3 regions of the Shewanella sp. 2_MG-2023 genome follow, and region 1 is predicted to be linked to each of the others. Evidence: predicted binding sites of a transcription regulator. Region 1 holds the regulator's gene; each other region holds the start of a gene.

What was found. Region 1 encodes NrdR, which represses ribonucleotide reductase genes. Its sites were predicted from a motif close to AAACACNANATNTNGTGTTT; they were not measured.
Region 2: a site for NrdR is predicted at 3,089-3,108, ahead of nrdD (anaerobic ribonucleoside-triphosphate reductase). Genes of this name have one in related genera too.
Region 3: a site for NrdR is predicted at 4,649-4,668, ahead of nrdA (class 1a ribonucleoside-diphosphate reductase subunit alpha). Genes of this name have one in related genera too.

The regions. Positions count from the first base shown of each region.
Region 1 covers NZ_JAUOSO010000003.1:32,364-39,133, reverse strand. The annotation lists gene Q4600_RS04140 (DUF3943 domain-containing protein) at 1-332, shown strand, start outside; gene glyA (serine hydroxymethyltransferase) at 655-1,911, shown strand; gene nrdR (transcriptional regulator NrdR) at 2,152-2,601, shown strand; gene ribD (bifunctional diaminohydroxyphosphoribosylaminopyrimidine deaminase/5-amino-6-(5-phosphoribosylamino)uracil reductase RibD) at 2,658-3,803, shown strand; gene Q4600_RS04120 (riboflavin synthase) at 3,900-4,556, shown strand; gene ribBA (bifunctional 3,4-dihydroxy-2-butanone-4-phosphate synthase/GTP cyclohydrolase II) at 4,612-5,715, shown strand; gene ribE (6,7-dimethyl-8-ribityllumazine synthase) at 5,837-6,316, shown strand; gene nusB (transcription antitermination factor NusB) at 6,331-6,735, shown strand.
Region 2 covers NZ_JAUOSO010000008.1:134,730-141,499, forward strand. The annotation lists gene Q4600_RS10065 (DUF3010 family protein) at 1-401, opposite strand, end outside; gene Q4600_RS10070 (DEAD/DEAH box helicase) at 471-1,856, opposite strand; gene rssA (patatin-like phospholipase RssA) at 1,987-2,958, shown strand; gene nrdD (anaerobic ribonucleoside-triphosphate reductase) at 3,169-5,289, shown strand; gene nrdG (anaerobic ribonucleoside-triphosphate reductase-activating protein) at 5,362-5,844, shown strand; gene Q4600_RS10090 (YibL family ribosome-associated protein) at 6,213-6,569, shown strand; gene ribA (GTP cyclohydrolase II) at 6,655-6,770, shown strand, end outside.
Region 3 covers NZ_JAUOSO010000012.1:124,497-131,266, reverse strand. The annotation lists gene Q4600_RS13380 (LysR family transcriptional regulator) at 1-615, shown strand, start outside; gene yfaE (class I ribonucleotide reductase maintenance protein YfaE) at 643-996, opposite strand; gene nrdB (class Ia ribonucleoside-diphosphate reductase subunit beta) at 971-2,101, opposite strand; gene nrdA (class 1a ribonucleoside-diphosphate reductase subunit alpha) at 2,156-4,444, opposite strand; gene Q4600_RS13360 (HAD family hydrolase) at 5,019-5,684, opposite strand; gene ubiG (bifunctional 2-polyprenyl-6-hydroxyphenol methylase/3-demethylubiquinol 3-O-methyltransferase UbiG) at 5,820-6,548, opposite strand.

The sequences.
Region 1 (6,770 bases):
GCCATACTGCCAAATTAGCACTAGAGGCGAATTATAAACAATTGTTGCTCGGGGTTAAGTTTCAAAGTCAACGCTGGGACTCTATAGATGATAATGAGTTTAATCGAAGCAGTGATTGGAATCCAAACGTCAGTGACCTAGATTTTAAAGATGCACGTGATAGGTATGAAGTTTATCTCGATGTTCCTTTAACGAATACTATGAGTATCAGTATTCACCATGAACGTATCGATCGAAGTGGCACATTAACCGGAATTGAAAACTTGGCCATTGCCAATCGAAATGATGAAACAGAAAGTCGCAGTAGTATTCACTTTACTTATCAATATTAGCCGATAAATCATTGCCTGTATCATAGATTAGACTATCTAGTTTTTGTGATAAATTGAGCTGTAGAGCTTAAATATTTTGCTGATTAATATTTTAGAAAAGAGTTTTCTTAAAATTGTCACAAGGTTATGAAACTAAGAGTTAATTTGGATTTTTCTATGAAATACAATTACTGAAAGCTGCTGCAGCTGAAAATTTATAGATGGCAAATGGTACTCATAATGAATTGCAAGTAATTTCATGTTTCAAATGCTGGGATTGTGATCAATTGCGCTGTATCATACCGCGCAACCCTACTATAAGAATTAACAGCTGGAGTGAGCAATGCTAAAGAAAGCTATGAATATCGCAGATTATGATCCACAACTATTTGCAGCAATTGAAGATGAGACTCGTCGCCAAGAAGAGCACATTGAATTAATCGCATCAGAAAACTATACCAGCCCACGTGTTCTTGAAGCTCAAGGTTCACAGCTAACTAACAAGTATGCAGAAGGTTACCCTGGTAAGCGTTATTACGGTGGTTGTGAGCATGTGGATATTGCAGAAGAGTTAGCTATTTCTCGTGCAAAAGAATTATTCGGCGCTACATACGCTAACGTACAACCACATTCTGGTTCTCAAGCAAACTCAGCTGTTTTCATGGCACTGCTTCAAGGTGGTGATACTGTTTTAGGTATGAGTTTAGCCCATGGTGGTCACTTGACTCATGGTTCTCACGTTAGCTTTTCTGGCAAGTTATATAATGCTGTTCAGTACGGTATCGATGAAACCACAGGTAAGATTGATTACGCTGAAGTTGAACGTTTAGCCGTTGAACATAAACCAAAAATGATCATTGCTGGTTTTTCTGCTTATTCAGGTATTATCGATTGGGGTAAATTCCGCGAAATCGCTGACAAAGTAGGTGCTTACTTATTTGTCGATATGGCGCACGTTGCTGGTCTTGTTGCTGCAGGTATCTACCCGAATCCACTGCCACACGCTCACGTCGTTACAACGACAACTCATAAAACGCTTGCTGGTCCTCGTGGTGGTTTGATCCTTTCAGCTGTGAATGATGAAGACATTTACAAAAAGTTAAATTCGGCAGTATTCCCTGGTGGCCAAGGTGGTCCTTTAATGCACGTTATTGCTGCTAAAGCGGTTGCATTTAAAGAGGCACTAGATCCTGAGTTCACCACTTACCAAGAGCAAGTTGTTGCGAATGCTAAAGTGATGGCAAAAACCTTCATTGAGCGTGGTTATGATGTGGTTTCTGGTGGTACAGACAACCACTTATTCTTGCTAGATCTAATCAGCAAAGATATGACAGGTAAAGATGCCGATGCTGCGCTAGGTAAAGCTAACATCACTGTTAACAAAAACTCAGTACCAAATGACCCACGTTCACCATTTGTTACTTCTGGTTTACGTATTGGTTCTCCAGCAATCACCCGTCGTGGTTTTACTGAAACTGAATCTGTTGAGCTGACTAACTGGATGTGTGATGTGTTAGATGATATCACTAATGAAGGTACAATCGAGCGCGTTAAAAACCAAGTGCTTGAGTTATGTGCTAAGTATCCTGTTTACGGGTAATACTGTTTACAGGCAGTGCTGTTAACAGGAGTACTGCTGCATTTTTGTCTAGCAAAGATGCTTGTATGTTGTTTAATAATATTAGCAAGCATTTCAACATCAGCTTAGACATATCATCCATATGAACTAAGTAGGATAATCTTAATGATAAGGTTAACCTTATAAAGTAAATAGGATAAACTTTAATGGCTGTAAGTACTTTGTGCTTACGGCCATTTTATTTTTATTTCAGGAGCGAATATGCATTGCCCATTTTGTAGCGCGACAGATACCAAAGTGATTGATTCTCGTCTTGTGGCTGATGGCCATCAAGTCCGTCGTCGTCGGGAATGTACATTGTGCCATGAACGCTTTACCACCTTTGAAGGTGCAGAATTAGTCATGCCACGGGTCATTAAACAAGATGGCACCCGTCAACCGTTTGATGAAGATAAGCTACGTGGCGGTATGCTGCGTGCGGTTGAAAAACGTCCGGTATCGATTGATCAAATTGAACAAGCACTATCTAAGATTAAATCTACCTTACGTGGTACAGGTGAGCGCGAGATTGACTCTGCAATGATTGGCAACCTGATGATGGAACAATTGATGGTATTAGATAAAGTAGCGTACATACGTTTTGCGTCTGTTTATCGCGCCTTTGAAGACGTTTCACAGTTTGGCGAAGCCATCGCTAAATTACAAAAGTAATTCCTGTTTCCATTTTTTATACCGCAGAGGCCATTTGCTGCGGCTATTTCAAGTAGGTGTCTATGTCTCAGTGGTCAGTAGTTGATGTTGAAATGATGAGCCTTGCCATTTCATTGGCAGAGAAAGGGCGCTATACCACGCGTCCAAATCCAAATGTTGGCTGTGTCATTGCTGTAAACGATCACATTATTGGTCAGGGGTACCATATTAAAGCGGGTGGCCCACATGCTGAAATTCATGCGCTTCAAGATGTACAGACGAAGCAAAATCAAACAAAACTATCATCGGCTACTGCTTATGTCACCCTTGAACCGTGCAGTCATTATGGCCGAACGCCGCCCTGTGCTTTAGCCTTAATCGAGGCAGGGGTTAAACGGGTTGTGATTGCTGAAGTGGATGCGAACCCACAAGTGGCTGGCAATGGAATCCGTTTATTAAAAGAAGCGGGCATTCAAGTCGACATAGGTTTGCTAACTGAGCAAGCTAAGCTATTAAACTTAGGCTTCACCAAGAAAATGACCACGGGCCTGCCTAGAGTTACGATTAAACTGGCAGCCAGTATTGATGGCAAAACAGCGCTTTCAAATGGTGTTTCCAAATGGATCACTGGACCTGATGCGCGCGCTGATGTTCAAAAGCTTCGCGCTCGTCATTGTGCCTTAGTGACAGGCGTTGAAACGGTATTGGCTGATGACCCATCATTGAATGTGCGTTATGAACAACTTGGCAGCTTGAAAAACTCAGTTTCGGCCGCAGATCTACAACAACCTCTAAGGGTGATTTTAGATAGCCGCGCAAGGCTAACAAGTGAATTCAAATTATTTGATATCCCATCGCCTATCCTGTTGGTTTCTTGTGTCGACTACGCCGCAGAAGTAAGAGAAAAATTTAACAATCATGTTAGTTGTATCACTATTGCCGCAAATGAAGATGGACGCGTTGATTTACATGCGTTATTTACTTACTTAGGTAAACAATGCAACTCAGTTTTGATTGAATCAGGCGCATCCCTTGCGGGTAGCGTGTTAGATGCAAAGCTTGCTGATGAACTCTACCTTTATCAAGCAATGAAAATTTTAGGTAGTCACGGGCGTAATTTATTACAACTGAATGACTATCAAAGTATGGAACAAATTCCTGAGCTACAATTAGTCGATTCGCGCCGCATAGGTGCAGATCAACGTATGATATTTAGTCTCTAGCAGAATCAACTTGCTTAAATAGGCTGTAATTGCTGGCATAAGCAAGCACTGGCCAAGTTGATTAAATTGAACCGAAATTAATACAAGTGAGTCATTATGTTTACCGGCATTATTGAAGCCTTAGGCACATTAAGAAAAATCGAGCGTAAAGGTGATGATATACGCCTAAACGTAGCAAGTGGTCATCTGGATTTATCTGATGTGAAATTAGGCGATAGTATTGCCACTAACGGTGTGTGTTTAACCGTGGTCCAATGCCTTGCTGACGGATACGTTGCTGACATTTCGGCAGAAACCGTGGCACTGACAGGCTTTGCTAATTATCACGTTGGTCAAAAAGTTAATTTAGAAAAAGCGGTATTGCCGACAACTCGCCTTGGCGGTCACATGGTCAGTGGTCATGTAGATGGCATAGCCGCTGTTGAGCAAAGAAGTGTCCGCGGAAAAGCGATTGAATTTTGGTTAGCGGCGCCAGCTGAGCTTGCTCATTACATTGCTCATAAAGGTTCAATTACCATCGATGGCGTTAGTCTGACAGTGAATGAAATAGATGGGCACCGCTTTCGATTAACGATTGTGCCGCATACAGCATCTGAAACAACACTTACAGCATTACAAGCGGGTGATAAGGTCAACATTGAAGTTGATTTGATTGCTCGTTATTTAGAGCGCTTAATGAATCCTGAAAAGCCAACAACTTCAGGTGGTGGGGTCACTATGGAAATGCTCGCCAACGCTGGATTTATGCGATAACCCTATTTTTACCCTTTATTGCAAATATCGGGAATAACAACACAAAGGTCTTAACATGGCACTACATAGTATAGAAGAGATCATCGAAGACATTCGCCAAGGTAAAATGGTTATCTTGATGGACGATGAAGACAGAGAAAATGAAGGCGATTTGATTATGGCTGCCGAAAAGGTAACGCCAGAAGCAATTAACTTTATGGCGACTTACGGCCGTGGTCTAATCTGTCAAACTATGACTAAAGAGCGTTGCCTGCAACTAAACTTGCCATTAATGGTGACCAATAATAACGCTCAGTTCTCGACAAACTTTACCGTGTCAATTGAAGCGGCAACCGGTGTAACAACAGGTATTTCAGCTCACGATCGTGCAGTGACAGTTCAAGCGGCAGTGGCTAAAGAGGCTAAAGCGGCTGACTTAGTTCAACCTGGACATATTTTTCCATTGATGGCACAAGATGGCGGCGTGTTAACTCGCGCAGGTCATACAGAAGCTGGCTGTGACTTATCACGTTTGGCCGGACTTGAGCCGTCTGGAGTGATTGTTGAAATCCTCAATGATGATGGCACTATGGCGCGCTGTCCTGATTTAGAAGTATTCAGTGAAAAGCATGGTATCAAAATGGGTACTATCGCTGATTTGATTGAATATCGTAATACCAAAGAAACCACAGTAGTGCGCGAAGCAGAATGTAAATTGCCGACACGCTTTGGTGAATTTAACATGGTGACTTTCAGAGATACCATCGATAACCAGTTACATTATGCGTTAGTTAAAGGTGATGTTGAAAAGAACTGTTTAGTACGCGTTCATTTACAGAATACGTTTAACGATTTATTACATTCAGAACGAGATCAAAAGCGCAGTTGGCCACTTGATAAGGCCATGGAACGTATAGCTTCAGAAGGCGGCGTTTTAGTCTTGTTAGGCCATGAAGAACATTCAAGTGAAATGCTAGCCAAAGTCAAAGCCTTTGAAGCTGAAGATAATGGTCAAGCACCCACAGCGGCTAAATGGGAAGGAACCTCTCGTAAAGTCGGTATCGGCTCACAAATTCTATCTAGTCTTGGTGTTAGCACAATGCGTCTATTGAGCTCGCCGAAACATTACCATTCGTTATCAGGCTTTGGTTTAGAAGTTACTGATTACATTGCAGAATAATTCACTAATTTAGTGAAGTTAACATTTATCATTAATTGCACAGGACTCAGGGCATTTTGCTGTGGTATTATAGCGCCACTTTTGCCCAGAGCTGGGTGCTTTAGCTAATTTAGGTAAGATAATGAACGTAGTTCAAGGTAATATCGAAGCAAAAAATGCCAAAGTGGCGATCGTTGTGTCGCGTTTCAACAGTTTTTTAGTTGAAAGTCTGCTTGATGGCGCAATAGATACACTAAAACGTTTTGGTCAGGTTGAAGATGACAACATTACTGTTGTTCGTGTTCCTGGCGCTGTTGAATTACCACTTGCTGCACGTCGTGTTGCTGCTTGTGGAAAGTTTGACGGTATCATTGCACTAGGTGCAGTGATTCGTGGTGGTACTCCGCATTTTGATTTAGTTGCAGGTGAATGTAACAAGGGTCTAGCTCAAGTTGCTTTAGAGTTTGATATCCCAGTTTCATTTGGCGTGTTAACCACAGATACTATTGAGCAAGCAATTGAGCGCTCTGGTACTAAAGCAGGTAATAAAGGCACAGAAGCTGCCCTTGGCCTACTTGAAATGGTTAACGTTCTGCAAGAATTAGAACAACAGTTGGTATAGTAGTAGGAAAAGTAATGAAGCCTTCAGAGCGCCGTAAGGCACGCCGTTTAGCTGTTCAAGCTATTTATTCGTGGCAATTAAGCAAGAATAACGTTGCTGATGTTGAACATGAATTTTTAACTGAGCAAAACATTAACGGTGTTGATGTAGCTTATTTTCGTGAATTGCTATCAGGTGTAGCCACGAAAGCAACTCAACTTGATGATCTTCTAAAACCTCACTTAGATCGTGATATTGAAGATGTATCTCCAGTTGAAAAAGCCATTGTGCGCTTAGCTGCATATGAATTAACTTATCGTAAAGATGTGCCATATAAAGTGGCTATCAACGAAGGTATTGAGTTAGCGAAAGCGTTTGGTGCCGACGACAGCCATAAGTTTGTCAATGGTATGCTAGATAAGCTTGTTACTCGCAAGTAATAAATGAAAACGGTATCTTCGGATACCGTTTTTGT
Region 2 (6,770 bases), on a different contig from region 1:
TATGCAGCATCAAATGCAGCCATTTGCACGCGCTTAAGACCAAGAGTTTCTAAATCCGCTTGAGGCGGGTTACGTTTTAACTCTTCTTTAATAATAACAGGGCTAATAATGCTCACTGGTAAATCAGTGATTTGAATCGCTGATTCTAATTTAAAGCTGGTAGCAGAACCTGCAAATTTACCTTTTTGTTCACGTTCAATGATGACGATTTCGTCAACTTTGTAGTCTTCCATTAACTTGTGGAAAGCAAAGTGAAACTCACGAATAGATTCTGTTTCAGCAGATTTAGAAATGCTGAAAGAGATTTGACGACATTCAGGTACATTGAATGTTTCAACTTCGTAAGTTAATAAGCTAATGATGGCTTCGCCACCTTTTAATTCCACGCCACAAATTTTCATGTTTCACCTTACTTTTGAACTAGTTTGTTTTGCCTAACAGAGCATATGCTTCATTAGGCTTAAATGGGTTTAATCTTCGCCAAGCTCTTGTTCATCATCTTGAACAATTGAGTTATCGTTTTCTAAAATTTTGGCTGGCTTTGCCTTACGGCGCATTGGCGCGTCACCAATATCAACACCTGTAATAAAACGCTTATCGCGTTTGGGTGCTGTTTTAGGTTTATTCGCTGTGCTACGCTTTTTGTTCGATGCTTTAACATCGGCAGTTTTCGCATTGTTACTGCCAGCTTTTGGCTTGTCTTTTAAGCCTTTGAATTTGCCTTGTAGACCTTCAATGGTCGAGAAGTCAAAGTTCTTACGTAAGAATACTTGGATCTTTTTAAAGCTTTCCCAGTCTTTAGGGCCAACTAATGAGATCGCATCACCTTTAGCGCCAGCTCGGCCAGTTCGGCCAATGCGGTGAACATACTCTTCGGCAAATTTTGGCATGTCAAAGTTAATCACTAATGACACGTTTAATAAATCTAACCCGCGCGATGCAACGTCAGTGGTCACCAAAATTTTTTGTTGGCCACGGCTGAATTTATCCATAATCTGATTACGGGCAGATTGATTTAAGTCACCACTTAATGCCGCCGTTTCTAAACCTTCTTCTGCAAGCAGTTTAGCTAATCTATCGGTATCAGAGCGGGTCGCAGTGAAAATTATCACCTGCTTGTGTTGTTCATTTTTCAACACATGTTGTAGTAGCGCTTGTTTATGATCTAAGTGATCAACCAAGAACACGCGCTGGTTAATGTCTTTATGTTCGTTATGTGATGCACCAATAGCGACATGACTTGGTGTTTTCAATAAGGTTGCCGCGATATCATTGATATGATCGTGATCAAGCGTTGCTGAAAACATCAGTGTTTGTCTGCGTTTGTGGTCGGCTGCTTCATTGATGGCTTTTAATTGCGGCGCAAAACCTAAATCAAGCATGCGATCGGCTTCATCAAGAATTAGCAATTCTAGTCCATTAAGGTACAGGTGACGTTGTGCTAGATGATCTGCAATACGACCAGGCGTTGCCACAATAAAATGTGGGTCACGAGATAATGACTTTGCTTGATCGTTAAAGTTTTCGCCGCCTAAAATGCTCACTGCTTTATATTGTGTGTTTGCCACCAATAAACGCAGTTGACCATAAACTTGTTGGGCAAGTTCTCGAGTCGGCAGTAATATGAGCACACGCGGATCTTTTTTAGATAAGGCCTTTGTTGATATTACGCGCTGCAAAGCAGGTAATAAAAATGCCAGGGTTTTACCTGAACCGGTTTTTGAAGATGCCATTAAATCTTTACCCGCTAGGGCAATCGGCAGGGCTTGCTGCTGAATTTCAGTTGGCTCAGAAATGCCCATATGCTTTAGACTTTCAAGTAAGCGTTTGTCTAAAGAAAAATCGGTAAATAACAAAGGTAAATCCCCTAAAAAATGATAGCCAGATATTATAACGTGTAAGCCTGAGATAGCCAACAGCTTAAGCCTCAGTTATGCTGAGTATTAGCATTTTAATTTCAATGTATTTTTAAGGATGTAAACAAACATGTCAGATGTACCCAAGGATCAGCCTAACACTAAACAATTACGAATTGGTGTAGCGTTAGGCAGTGGTGCGGCTAAAGGTTGGGCCCACATTGGGGTATTAAAAGAACTTGCTGAAATGGGTGTGCATCCAGATAAAGTGGCCGGTTGTTCAGTAGGGGCATTGGTCGGTGCAGCGTACGCCAATGATCATCTCGATGAGTTAGAAGGTTGGGTTCGAGGTTTTTCAAGCTGGGATGTACTTGGTCTAATGGATTTAAGCTGGCGCAAAGGCGGTTTAATTAGTGGTGAGAAGGTGTTTGATGTTTTGGCTGGTCGTATTGGTGAGCTAAGTATTGAGCAACTGAAAAAACCTTTTTCGGCGGTAGCGACTGATTTATATTCAGGTCAAGAAATTTGGTTTAAAGAAGGTGATTTACGCCATGCTGTCAGAGCTTCTTGCTCAATGCCAGGCTTTTTACCGCCAGTGCAATTACAAGATCGTTGGTTAGTTGATGGTGCTGTGGTGAATCCTGTTCCTGTATCAATGTGCCGTGCAATGGATGTTGATGTGGTGATTGCCGTTGATTTAAATGGTCACCGCCGTAATAGCATGCACATGTTGCCACAGCAGATGAAAAGCCGAGCTCCGACTGCACTAGAAAAGCAGCAGCAAGAAGGCGCTGAACCAGAGTCCGCTTTTATGGATATTTTAGGTAAGGGTAAAGAGTACATCGCAGGTTTGTCTGAAAAGTTTTCTATGTCGACTAAATCACACCCTGGGATGATTGCTGTGATGTCTCAGTCAATGGACATTTTAGAACAACGCCATAAACGCGCACGGTTAATGGGCGATCCCCCCGATGTGTGTTTAGTGCCACAGTTAGCAGATATCGGTACGATGGAGTTTCACCGTGCAGCTGAAGCGATAGAAGCTGGCAGACAATCTGTTCGTCAAACTGCGCATTTAATCAACTCTGCATTAGGCCGATAACGGTTTTCAATTCCATGGTCAAGCTTTGTCTGTCTAAACAGTGCAGAGCTTGGCAGTAATATTTTTCATTTCTCACCTCGTCAGTTAAATATGATCTAGATCATAGATTTCTAGTCTCCATTATTGCTTAATACACCATATCTAGTGTTTATTGGTTTTTTGTTGTGGATATATAGTGTTTATATCCTGTGCATAAATGGAGTAAAAGTAATGCCTGTAGTAATTAAAAGGGACGGTTGTCGGACTTTATTTGATGAGTCTAGAATTAAGGATGCCATTGTTGCTGCGATGGAAACTGCTACAGGTAGTGCTGATAGTGATTACGCTGAAACTGTTGCTTGTGTGATTAGAGATCAAGTCTCAGACAAGCAAGAAGTTGACATTCACCACCTACAAGGTCTGGTAGAAAACTTATTAATGGAAGGGCCTCACAAAGAAGTGGCTCGTCATTATATTGAGTATCGCCATGATCGCGATATTTGTCGTGAAGCAAAAAGTAAACTTAACTGCGAAATTCGTGGTTTAGTTGAACAAAGCGACAGCTCTATTCTAAATGAAAATGCCAATAAAGACGCGAAAGTGATTCCAACACAACGTGACTTATTAGCCGGTATTGTGGCTAAGCATTATGCTAAATCGCACCTATTACCAAAAGATATTGTGGCTGCTCATGAATCAGGCCAACTGCATTACCATGATTTAGATTACGCACCTTTTTTCCCAATGTTTAACTGCATGCTGATTGATTTAGCGGGCATGATGACCCATGGCTTTAAAATGGGTAATGCTGAGATTGATACACCAAAATCAATTTCAACAGCGACCGCTGTGACAGCGCAGATTATTGCTCAAGTGGCTAGCCACATCTATGGCGGCACCACGATTAACCGCATTGACGAAGTGTTAGCTGAGTTTGTGCAAAAAAGTTACCAAAAGCAATTAGTGATTGGTAAAGAGTGGGGCGTAAGCGATGTTGAAGCTTTTGCCATGGCGCAAACTGAAAAAGAATGTCATGACGCATTCCAGTCTTTAGAGTATGAAGTGAACACATTGCATACTGCAAATGGTCAAACGCCATTTGTAACTTTTGGATTTGGTTTAGGCACAAGCTGGGAATCACGTTTAATTCAAAAGTCGATTCTTACTGTGCGTATGGCAGGTTTAGGTAAAAACCGTAAAACTGCTGTATTCCCTAAGCTTGTGTTCGCCATTCGTGATGGTGTTAACCATAAAGCGACTGATAGTAATTACGATGTGAAGAAGCTGGCTTTAGAATGCGCAACAATGCGCATGTATCCAGACATTCTTAACTATGAACAAGTTGAGCGTGTTACGGGTTCATTCAAAACTCCTATGGGTTGTCGTTCTTTCTTAGGCACTTACGAAGAAAATGGCGAGCTTATCCATGAAGGCCGTAACAACTTAGGTGTGGTTAGTCTTAACCTACCAAGAATTGCCATAGAAGCTAAAGGCGATGAAAAAGCATTCTTCGCCTTACTTGATGAAAGAATGACATTGGCTCGTAAAGCATTAGATACCCGCATTGCTCGTCTTGTTGGAGTTAAAGCACGTGTTGCGCCAATTCTTTATATGGAAGGTGCTTGTGGTGTTCGCTTAAAAGCGGATGATGATATTTCTGAAATTTTCAAAAATGGCCGTGCGTCTATTTCATTAGGCTACATCGGTCTTCATGAAACGATTAATGCATTATATGGCACAGAAGAGCATGTATTCGACAGTGAGCTTTTACGCACTAAAGCTGTTGAAATTATCAATGTGATGAAGCGTGCTACAGAATCATGGAAAGCAGAAACGGGTTATGGCTTTAGCTTATACAGTACACCAAGTGAGAACTTGTGTAGCCGTTTCTGTCAGTTAGATGCAAAACAGTTTGGTGTGGTTGAAGGTGTGACTGATAAAGGTTATTACACCAATAGCTTCCATTTAGATGTTGAAAAGAAAGTTAACCCATACGATAAAATTGATTTTGAATTACCGTACCCAGAAATCACTAACGGTGGCTTTATTTGTTACGGTGAGTTCCCTAACATGCAACACAACATTGAAGCATTAGAGAACGTTTGGGATTACAGCTATAGCCGTGTGCCATATTACGGCACTAACACACCGATTGATGAGTGTTATGACTGTGGTTTTGTAGGCGAGTTTAACTGTACTAGTAAAGGGTTTGTGTGTCCTAAATGTGGCAACCATGAACCAAGCCGTGTATCTGTAACACGTCGTGTATGTGGTTATTTAGGTAGCCCTGATGCAAGACCGTTTAACTATGGTAAACAAGAAGAAGTGAAGCGCCGCGTTAAGCATATCTAGTCGCGTCATTGAGTTAACATAGAATCAAATAAGGCGCTGATTAGCGCCTTATTTATTTGAAAGGTAAGTGTTATGAATTTTCATCAGTATTATCCAGTCGATGTGATAAACGGTCCCGGAACGCGCTGCACTTTGTTTGTATCGGGTTGCGAACATCAATGTCGCGGTTGTTATAACCAATCGACTTGGGATCCGCGTTCAGGTCATGAAGTGGATAAGCCAATGGAAGATCAAATCATTGCTGATTTAAATGACACTAGAATCAAACGTCGTGGATTATCTTTGTCAGGCGGCGACCCATTATTCCCTGCAAACTTAACCGCTATCTTGTCTTTGGTTAAACGAGTTAAAGCTGAATGCCCTGATAAAGATATTTGGCTTTGGAGTGGTTATAAACTGGATGAGATGTCACTGAAACAGCAACAAATATTGTCGTATGTTGACGTATTGGTTGATGGAAAATTTGAACAAGATTTAGCTGATCCAAGCCTTAAATGGCGGGGTAGTTCAAACCAAGTTATCCATGACATGAGTTCGCTTATTGCTGTTGGTTAACTTTTGGTATTGGCTTGTTAATTGTCATGAGCGAGCTTTTAAAACTCATTTTTAATGCTCTTATTTAACAACTTCAATAACTGCGACACGAACAATCAGAGTTGTCCTCGCCAATAATTACGTTGTTGTTTTAGCCTCGCTTCAACTTGAATGTTATAAAAACAGTATAGTAATCAAAGTTCAATTTATAGCCATCAGACAATGAAACTCCCATAGCAGTGATGAAATGATAAATTTATGCGCTGTAACAAGTTTTCAAGTTAGCTAATTTAACCCCTTTAGGTATATAATTTGCGTTCGAAAAAGTGTTGTTCGATATCAAAACAACTCATTGCTATCGATAACATGAAAGAATTTAAGGTAAAGAAATGAATTTAAAAGAAGAACTGCAAGCATTAAATGATAAAGCAGAGAAGTTTCGTCGTAAGCTTGCTGCCGCAGAAGCGCGTGAAGACAAAGTCATTATCATGCAGTTTAAGAAAGAAATTGCCACAGTCACTAAACGTATTGCGAGCTTGAAAAATCAGCAATCACGTCAATTGAATAAGCAAGGTCAAGAAGTTAAAGGCTTAAAATTCAACCGTGCACTGACTAAAGCTGAACAAGCTGATATGGGCAAGCTTAAAAAATCAGTAAAAGGACTTGTAGTTGTTCACCCAATGACTGCTATGGGCCGTGAAATGAATATCACTGTTGTCACAGGATTTGCTCCAGCAAAATTCTAGTCCAGTATTCGAAATAGTCATGACATAAAAGTCAGTTCAAGGATGAAAAGTCTCAAGGATTGAGCGTTGTCTTAAAGGTTTATCCATGTCGATTAAATATATCGCCACTTCTAAGTTACCTACGCCTTGGGGCGTATTTGCTATGCATGGTTTTGAAGATACAGAAACTGGCAAAGAGCATGTGGCGTTAACTTATGGTGA
Region 3 (6,770 bases), on a different contig from region 1:
CTTGCATTGACTATTGCTATTGACGAAGCTGTACCAATTTCTACATTTGAAGCTTTTTTTGATAAAACGGCCAATACATTCCCTTTGTTAAAACTGACTATTTTGAATGGTTCAAGAGATGACATTGCTCAATGGGTTGATGATGGCAAAGCAGATTTAGGTATTTTGTTTCGCAATGAACAACTCTGTGAGCGACTTGAGTTTTTTAGCATAGACAGTTTTCATCAATCTTTGATTGTTTCGGTAAATCATCCGCTAGCAAATGTTGCGACTCCCAATATCGCTGAACTGAATCAGTATCGACAGTTGGTTATATGTGATTTACAAACCCAGAGTAAGCCCATTTCGGCAAACTGTTGGCATGTTGATAGCTATTACTATATTACGTCTTTGGTCATAAGAGGTTTAGGTTGGGCGCTAGTGCCTGAGCACATTGCTGACTCGTCTTGGTATTCTGGTGAAATTAAAGAATTGAGTTGTTATCACATTCCAGATTCGTTATTGATTGAAATGGGATTGGTAAAGCGTCGCGATAAAGGGGCGGGTAATATTATGAATTGGATGTTTGGTGAAGTTGATAAAATGTTTAATGAGGCAAAGAAAGCCAAAGGTTAGTGCTTTTTTGAGACAACTCACCTTAGCTTAATCTAAGAAAACCACAGACTTGTTATGTTGAACATATAAGTTACTGGGCTCATCTGTGGTCAAATCTAGATCTAGATTTGTATCAGGTACGCAGCAACAAGGTAAGCATTCATCTTGTTTTAGCTCAATCAGTGGCTTAGTAAGGTAACGAACGCTACCTTTGTTGACCTTGGTTTTACAAGCGCCACAAAACCCATTTCTACATTCAGAGAAAATATTTACTTTTTTAGTTTCTAATACTTCAAGTAGTGTGTGTTGCTGCTGGTTGAACAGCAACACTGGTTCGCCATTTAAACTGACAATGGGCGCTTTTTTAAAATTGTGCTTATAGGTCAAAATCAGAGAACTCATCACTGTCGACTGCAGAGTCAATCTGTCCCACTAAGTATGATGAAACTTCAACTTCCTGCGGCGCTACTTGAACAGCGTCACTTTCTAACCAGTTTTTCATCCAAGGTAGTGGATTAGTTTGCTCTGGGTAGGGTTGCGGTAAGTTAACAGCTTTCATACGTTGGTTGGTTATGTACTCAACATACTGACATAAAATTTGTTCATTTAAGCCAATCATTGAACCATCTTTGAATAGGTATTGTGCCCATTCTTTTTCTTGTTCAGCCGCTTTATAAAAAATATCGTAGGCTTGATCGTGACATTCTTTAGCGATTTCGCCCATTTCAGGATCATCTTTACCACCTTGCATGATATTCACTATGTGCTGCGTACTATTTAAGTGCAATGCTTCATCGCGAGCAATTAAGCGAATAATCTTAGCATTACCTTCCATCAACTTACGTTCCGCGAAAGCAAATGAACAGGCAAAACTGACATAGAAACGAATCGCTTCTAAAGCGTTGACTGACATCATGCACAGGTAAAGTGATTTTTTAAGGATACGAGAGCTAACAGCTATCTCTTTACCATTAATGGTGTGCGTGCCTTCACCATGCAGATTGAATACTTGAGTTAACTCAATGAGGTCATCATAGTACTGAGCAATATCACCAGCACGTTTCAGAATTTCTTCGTTCACAACGATATCGTCAAATACAACCGAAGGATCGTTAACGATGTTACGAATAATATGGGTATACGAACGTGAGTGAATGGTTTCTGAGAATGACCAAGTTTCAATCCAAGTTTCTAATTCAGGTAACGACACTAACGGCAAAAGGGCAACGTTTGGTGAACGGCCTTGAATAGAATCAAGTAACGTTTGGTATTTAAGGTTTGAGATGAAAATGTGCTTTTCATGCTCAGGCAAACTTTGATAATCGATTTTATCTTTACTTACATCTACTTCTTCTGGGCGCCAGAAAAAAGATAATTGCTTTTCAATTAACTTTTCAAAAACTTCATATTTTTGTTGATCGTAACGCGCAACATTAACTGATTGGCCCATGAACATTGGTTCGTTCATTGGATTGTTCGGTGTTTGACAAAAAGTAGAGTAAGCCATTTATATATCCCAAAAAAGCGGGGAAAGCCCCCGCAATTATATGCTAATTATTGATTAAATTTTACAAGCGCCGCCGGCACAATCGTCATCTTCTTTTTCGACTACAGTAATGTCGTCTAAGTTGTCTGATGCACCATCACGAGTGTTGTGATAGTAAAGGGTTTTTACCCCTAACTTGTAGGCTGTAAGCAAATCTTTAAGCAAGGTTTGCATTGGTACTTTTTGACCGTCAAAGCGAGTAGGGTCGTAGTTAGTGTTGGCGGAAATTGCTTGGTCGATAAACTTCTGCATAATCCCGACTAATTCTAAATAACCGTTATTGTTCGGCATATTCCAAAGCAATTCGTACTGATGCTTAAGCTCATCAAAATCTGGTACTACTTGCTTTAACTGACCGTCTTTACTTGCTTTAACGCTGATTAATCCACGTGGTGGTTCAATACCGTTGGTCGCGTTAGAAATCTGCGAAGAGGTTTCTGAAGGCATCAATGCTGACAACGTTGAGTTACGTAAACCGTACTCTTTAATGTCGCTACGTAATCCTTCCCAATCCATGTGTAATGGTTCATCACAGATTTTGTCTAAGTCACGTTTGTAAGTATCAATTGGCAAGATACCTTCTGCATAAGTCGTTTCGTTAAATAACGGACATGCACCTTGCTCTTTGGCTAAGTTCATTGACGCTTTCAATAAGTAGAATTGAATTGCTTCAAAGGTTTTGTGAGTCAAGTTGTTACCTGAGCCATCAGAATATTTCATGCCATTCTTTGCTAAGTAATTTGCAAAGTTAATTACACCTATACCTAGCGTACGACGATTCATTGAACCAAGTTGCGCAGAGATAATTGGGTAATCTTGGTAATCGAGTAAGTTATCCAAAGCACGAACGGCTAAATCAGCTAAAGGCTCTAGCTCTGATAAATCATTGATTGCGCCAAGGTTTAGCGCTGAAAGAGTACAAAGGGCAATTTCACCATTTGGATCTTCAATGTTTTTCATTGGCTTAGTTGGCAAGGCAATTTCTAAACAAAGGTTAGATTGTTTGATTGGTGCAACTTTCGGATCAAACGGGCTGTGGGTATTACAATGGTCAACATTTTGAATGTAGATACGGCCAGTGGAAGCACGTTCTTGCATCATTAGTGAAAATAATTCAACTGCTTTAATCTCTTTACGACGAATGCTAGTGTCAGCTTCATACTGCAAATAAAGGCGTTCAAACTCAACTTGGTCAGCAAAGAATGCATCGTACAAACCAGGGACATCAGATGGGCTGAATAAGCTGATGTTTTGTGACTTAATTAAACGCTGATACATCAGCTTGTTTAATTGCACACCATAATCAAGGTGACGAACACGGTTATCGTCAACACCACGGTTATTTTTCAGTACCAGCAGAGATTCAACTTCTAGATGCCAAATTGGGTAGAACAAGGTTGCTGCACCGCCACGGACACCGCCTTGAGAACATGACTTAACGGCTGTTTGGAAATATTTGTAAAATGGTAAGCAACCAGTGTGGAATGCTTCTCCACCACGAATTGGGCTTCCTAATGCACGAATACGCCCAGCGTTAATACCAATACCAGCACGTTGGCTAACGTATTTAACGATTGAAGAGGCTGTAGCATTGATTGAATCTAAGCTGTCATCACATTCAATTAATACACAAGAGCTGAACTGACGAGTCGGCGTACGTACACCAGCCATAATCGGCGTAGGTAATGAAATCTTAAAAGTAGAAACCGCATCATAAAAGCGCTTGATGTAGTCAAGGCGGGTTTCTTTTGGATACTTAGCGAATAAACATGCAGCGACCAAAATATAAAGGAACTGGGCACTCTCGTATATTTCGTTAGTCACACGGTTTTGTACTAGATACTTACCTTCTAACTGCTTAACTGCAGCATATGAAAAGTTCATATCACGCCAATGATCCATATAGCCGTCAAGAATGGTTAATTCTTCAGCTGTGTAGTCTTCAACGATGTGCTTATCGTATTTACCGATTTCTACTAAACGGTTAACTTGGTCGACTAACTTTGGAGGCTCAAATTGGCCAAAGGCTTTTTTACGAAGATGGAAAACAGCTAAGCGTGCAGCAAGAAATTGATAATCTGGCGATTCTGGAGAAATTAAATCCGCAGCGGCTTTAATAATAGTTTCATGAATAGCTTCAGTTGGAATACCATCAAAAAACTGCAGGTGTGATCGTAATTCTACTTCAGAGACTGATACGTTATTCAGTCCTTTTGCTGCCCATTCGATAACGCGATGAATTTTGTCTAAATCGATTGTTTCGCGCTCGCCACTACGTTTAGTGACTGTCATATTGCTGTTCATTAAAAAGAGACCTTGGTTCTATATTTATTGGTGTAATTTATTATTTGGATCTTGTTTAACCGTACTGCTTACGATCGCCAATAAATCACATTACGTTCCCTTGTAAGTCGATCATCCAAAAGCATTTACAACATTAAATTTACAAAAATACTAGTGATACAGCGAGATACTGAGCTTTTTAAGCTAGTGTCTCGTGGTGATGTCATACACAAGATATGGTGTTTTTAAATTTGATACATACAAGATAGTGAGGTTGGCGTACTTTTGCAAGCAAGATTTTACTGAATAACTTGTGGATATCTTATGTATAGTGAAACAAGTTAGTAAAAGCTAACCTGCTAACGCAAATTACGCTTTGAATAATTAGGTTAGGTTAAATTTTGAACGAAGAACGAGTTCGGTTTGATCGCTACAATATTCAGCGATCAATTGTTTTGTTGAAAAAATAGTTTGATCTTTATAGAAAGGTTTTGCTAAGCCAAACTGGTATTATTTAATTCATTAAAACACTGTCAAAAATAGTCTTAAATACGGTAAGCGAATTAAATAGCCCCCTAGTTTTAGAGAAGAATGTTTAGAGAACAGTATTTAGAAAGTATTGCTGGAGTGCAGGAACTGATTCGAATTCAAGTTGGCTTGGCCATTGTGACGGTGTATCAGATTCAGACAAATAGCCCCACAATGCCGTCCCACCAATCATACCTGCTTTTTCTGCCGCGACTAAGTCACGCTCAGCGTCACCAAGGTATAAGATCTGCTCTGGTAGACAGTCAATTTGTTGAGCGGCTAATAGCATTGGCGCAGTATGTGGTTTTGGATATTGAGTTGAGTCACCGCTAATTACCGTTTTGGCCCTTTTAGTCAGCCCTAAAGCACAGACTAGAGGGCGAGTAAACTTAGCTTGCTTATTAGTTACGATCCCAAATGGGATATTATGACTATCTAATAAAGTGAGGAAGGCTTCGAACCCTTGAAATAATTTCGCTTTCTCACCATTGACTAGTTTGTAGTAGGCCAATAAGGATTGTTGAATTTCAAATTGAGATGCTTCATCAAGGTGTGGCACTCCGGCTTTAACCAGTGCCAAACTTCCATGAGAAGCTGAGTAACGTAATTCATCAACGCTTTTAGACTCAATGCCGCGTTCTTGTAGGCTTAAATTTAATGCATGAATCAAATCTGGGGCGGTATCAGCAAGAGTACCATCTAAATCAAACAACACTGCTTTAATCGAATTCATACATCCCTTAGATACGTAATCGACACTTTATCAATGAGCAAAACGGATTAGCACTCTTTGTCAAAGCTAATTCTACCAACGAAGCATTTTGCCTCTGGCAGCACCGTATTTGATGCTACCCATGAAAACTATTAATTAGTCAGCCACTTTTTGAGTGGCAATCATATAATTAACGTCAACTTTATTAGTGTACTTATATACACCCGATAATGGGTTATGGGTAATGCCTAGGGCATCACGACAAATTAAATCTGTTTTATCCACTAAATTTATTAACTCAGATGGTTTAATAAACTTACTGTGATCGTGTGTGCCGACTGGCAGCATTTTTAATACATATTCAGCACCTACAATGGCTTGTATATAAGACATCATATTGCGGTTAATGGTTGAGAAGAACACATAACCTTCAGGTTTTACCATGTCACAACAGGCTTGAATCACAGATAATGGGTCAGGGACGTGCTCAAGCATCTCCATACAAGTGACAACATCGTATTTAGCAGGGTTTGCACCAGCATGCTCTTCAGCTGTCATTGTGTCGTAATCCACTGTCACGCCTGTTTCTAATGCATGCAGCTTTGCCACTTCTATTTGGGCTTCACCCATATCAAGCCCAGTCACTTTCGCGCCTATTTTTGCCATGCTTTCAGACAAAATGCCACCACCGCAACCAATATCAACGACTGTTTTACCAAACAAACCACCACAGGTTTGGTCGATATAATTTAATCGCAATGGGTTCAGCAAATGTAAAGGTTTAAAGTCACCATTTGGATCCCACCAAGACTCAGCCATATTGGCAAATTTTTCGATTTCTTGATGATCAACATTTTGTTGAGTGGTGTGTTCTTGATTCGACATTGCAAGGACCCATGATTTATTAGTGATTATTGCATGCATTATAACCATCCGTTGCAATAAACATAGTGAGATGAAACAAGATTCATTTCTAGTTGGTTATATATTCAACACTATTTGTAGATAAAAAGGACATCCGATATTTGTTAAACCATTTTCGTAATTTAAATAGTAGAGAAACCTAAACAATATTGACTTATTCTTGCTGTTTTTATTCAGTTTTTC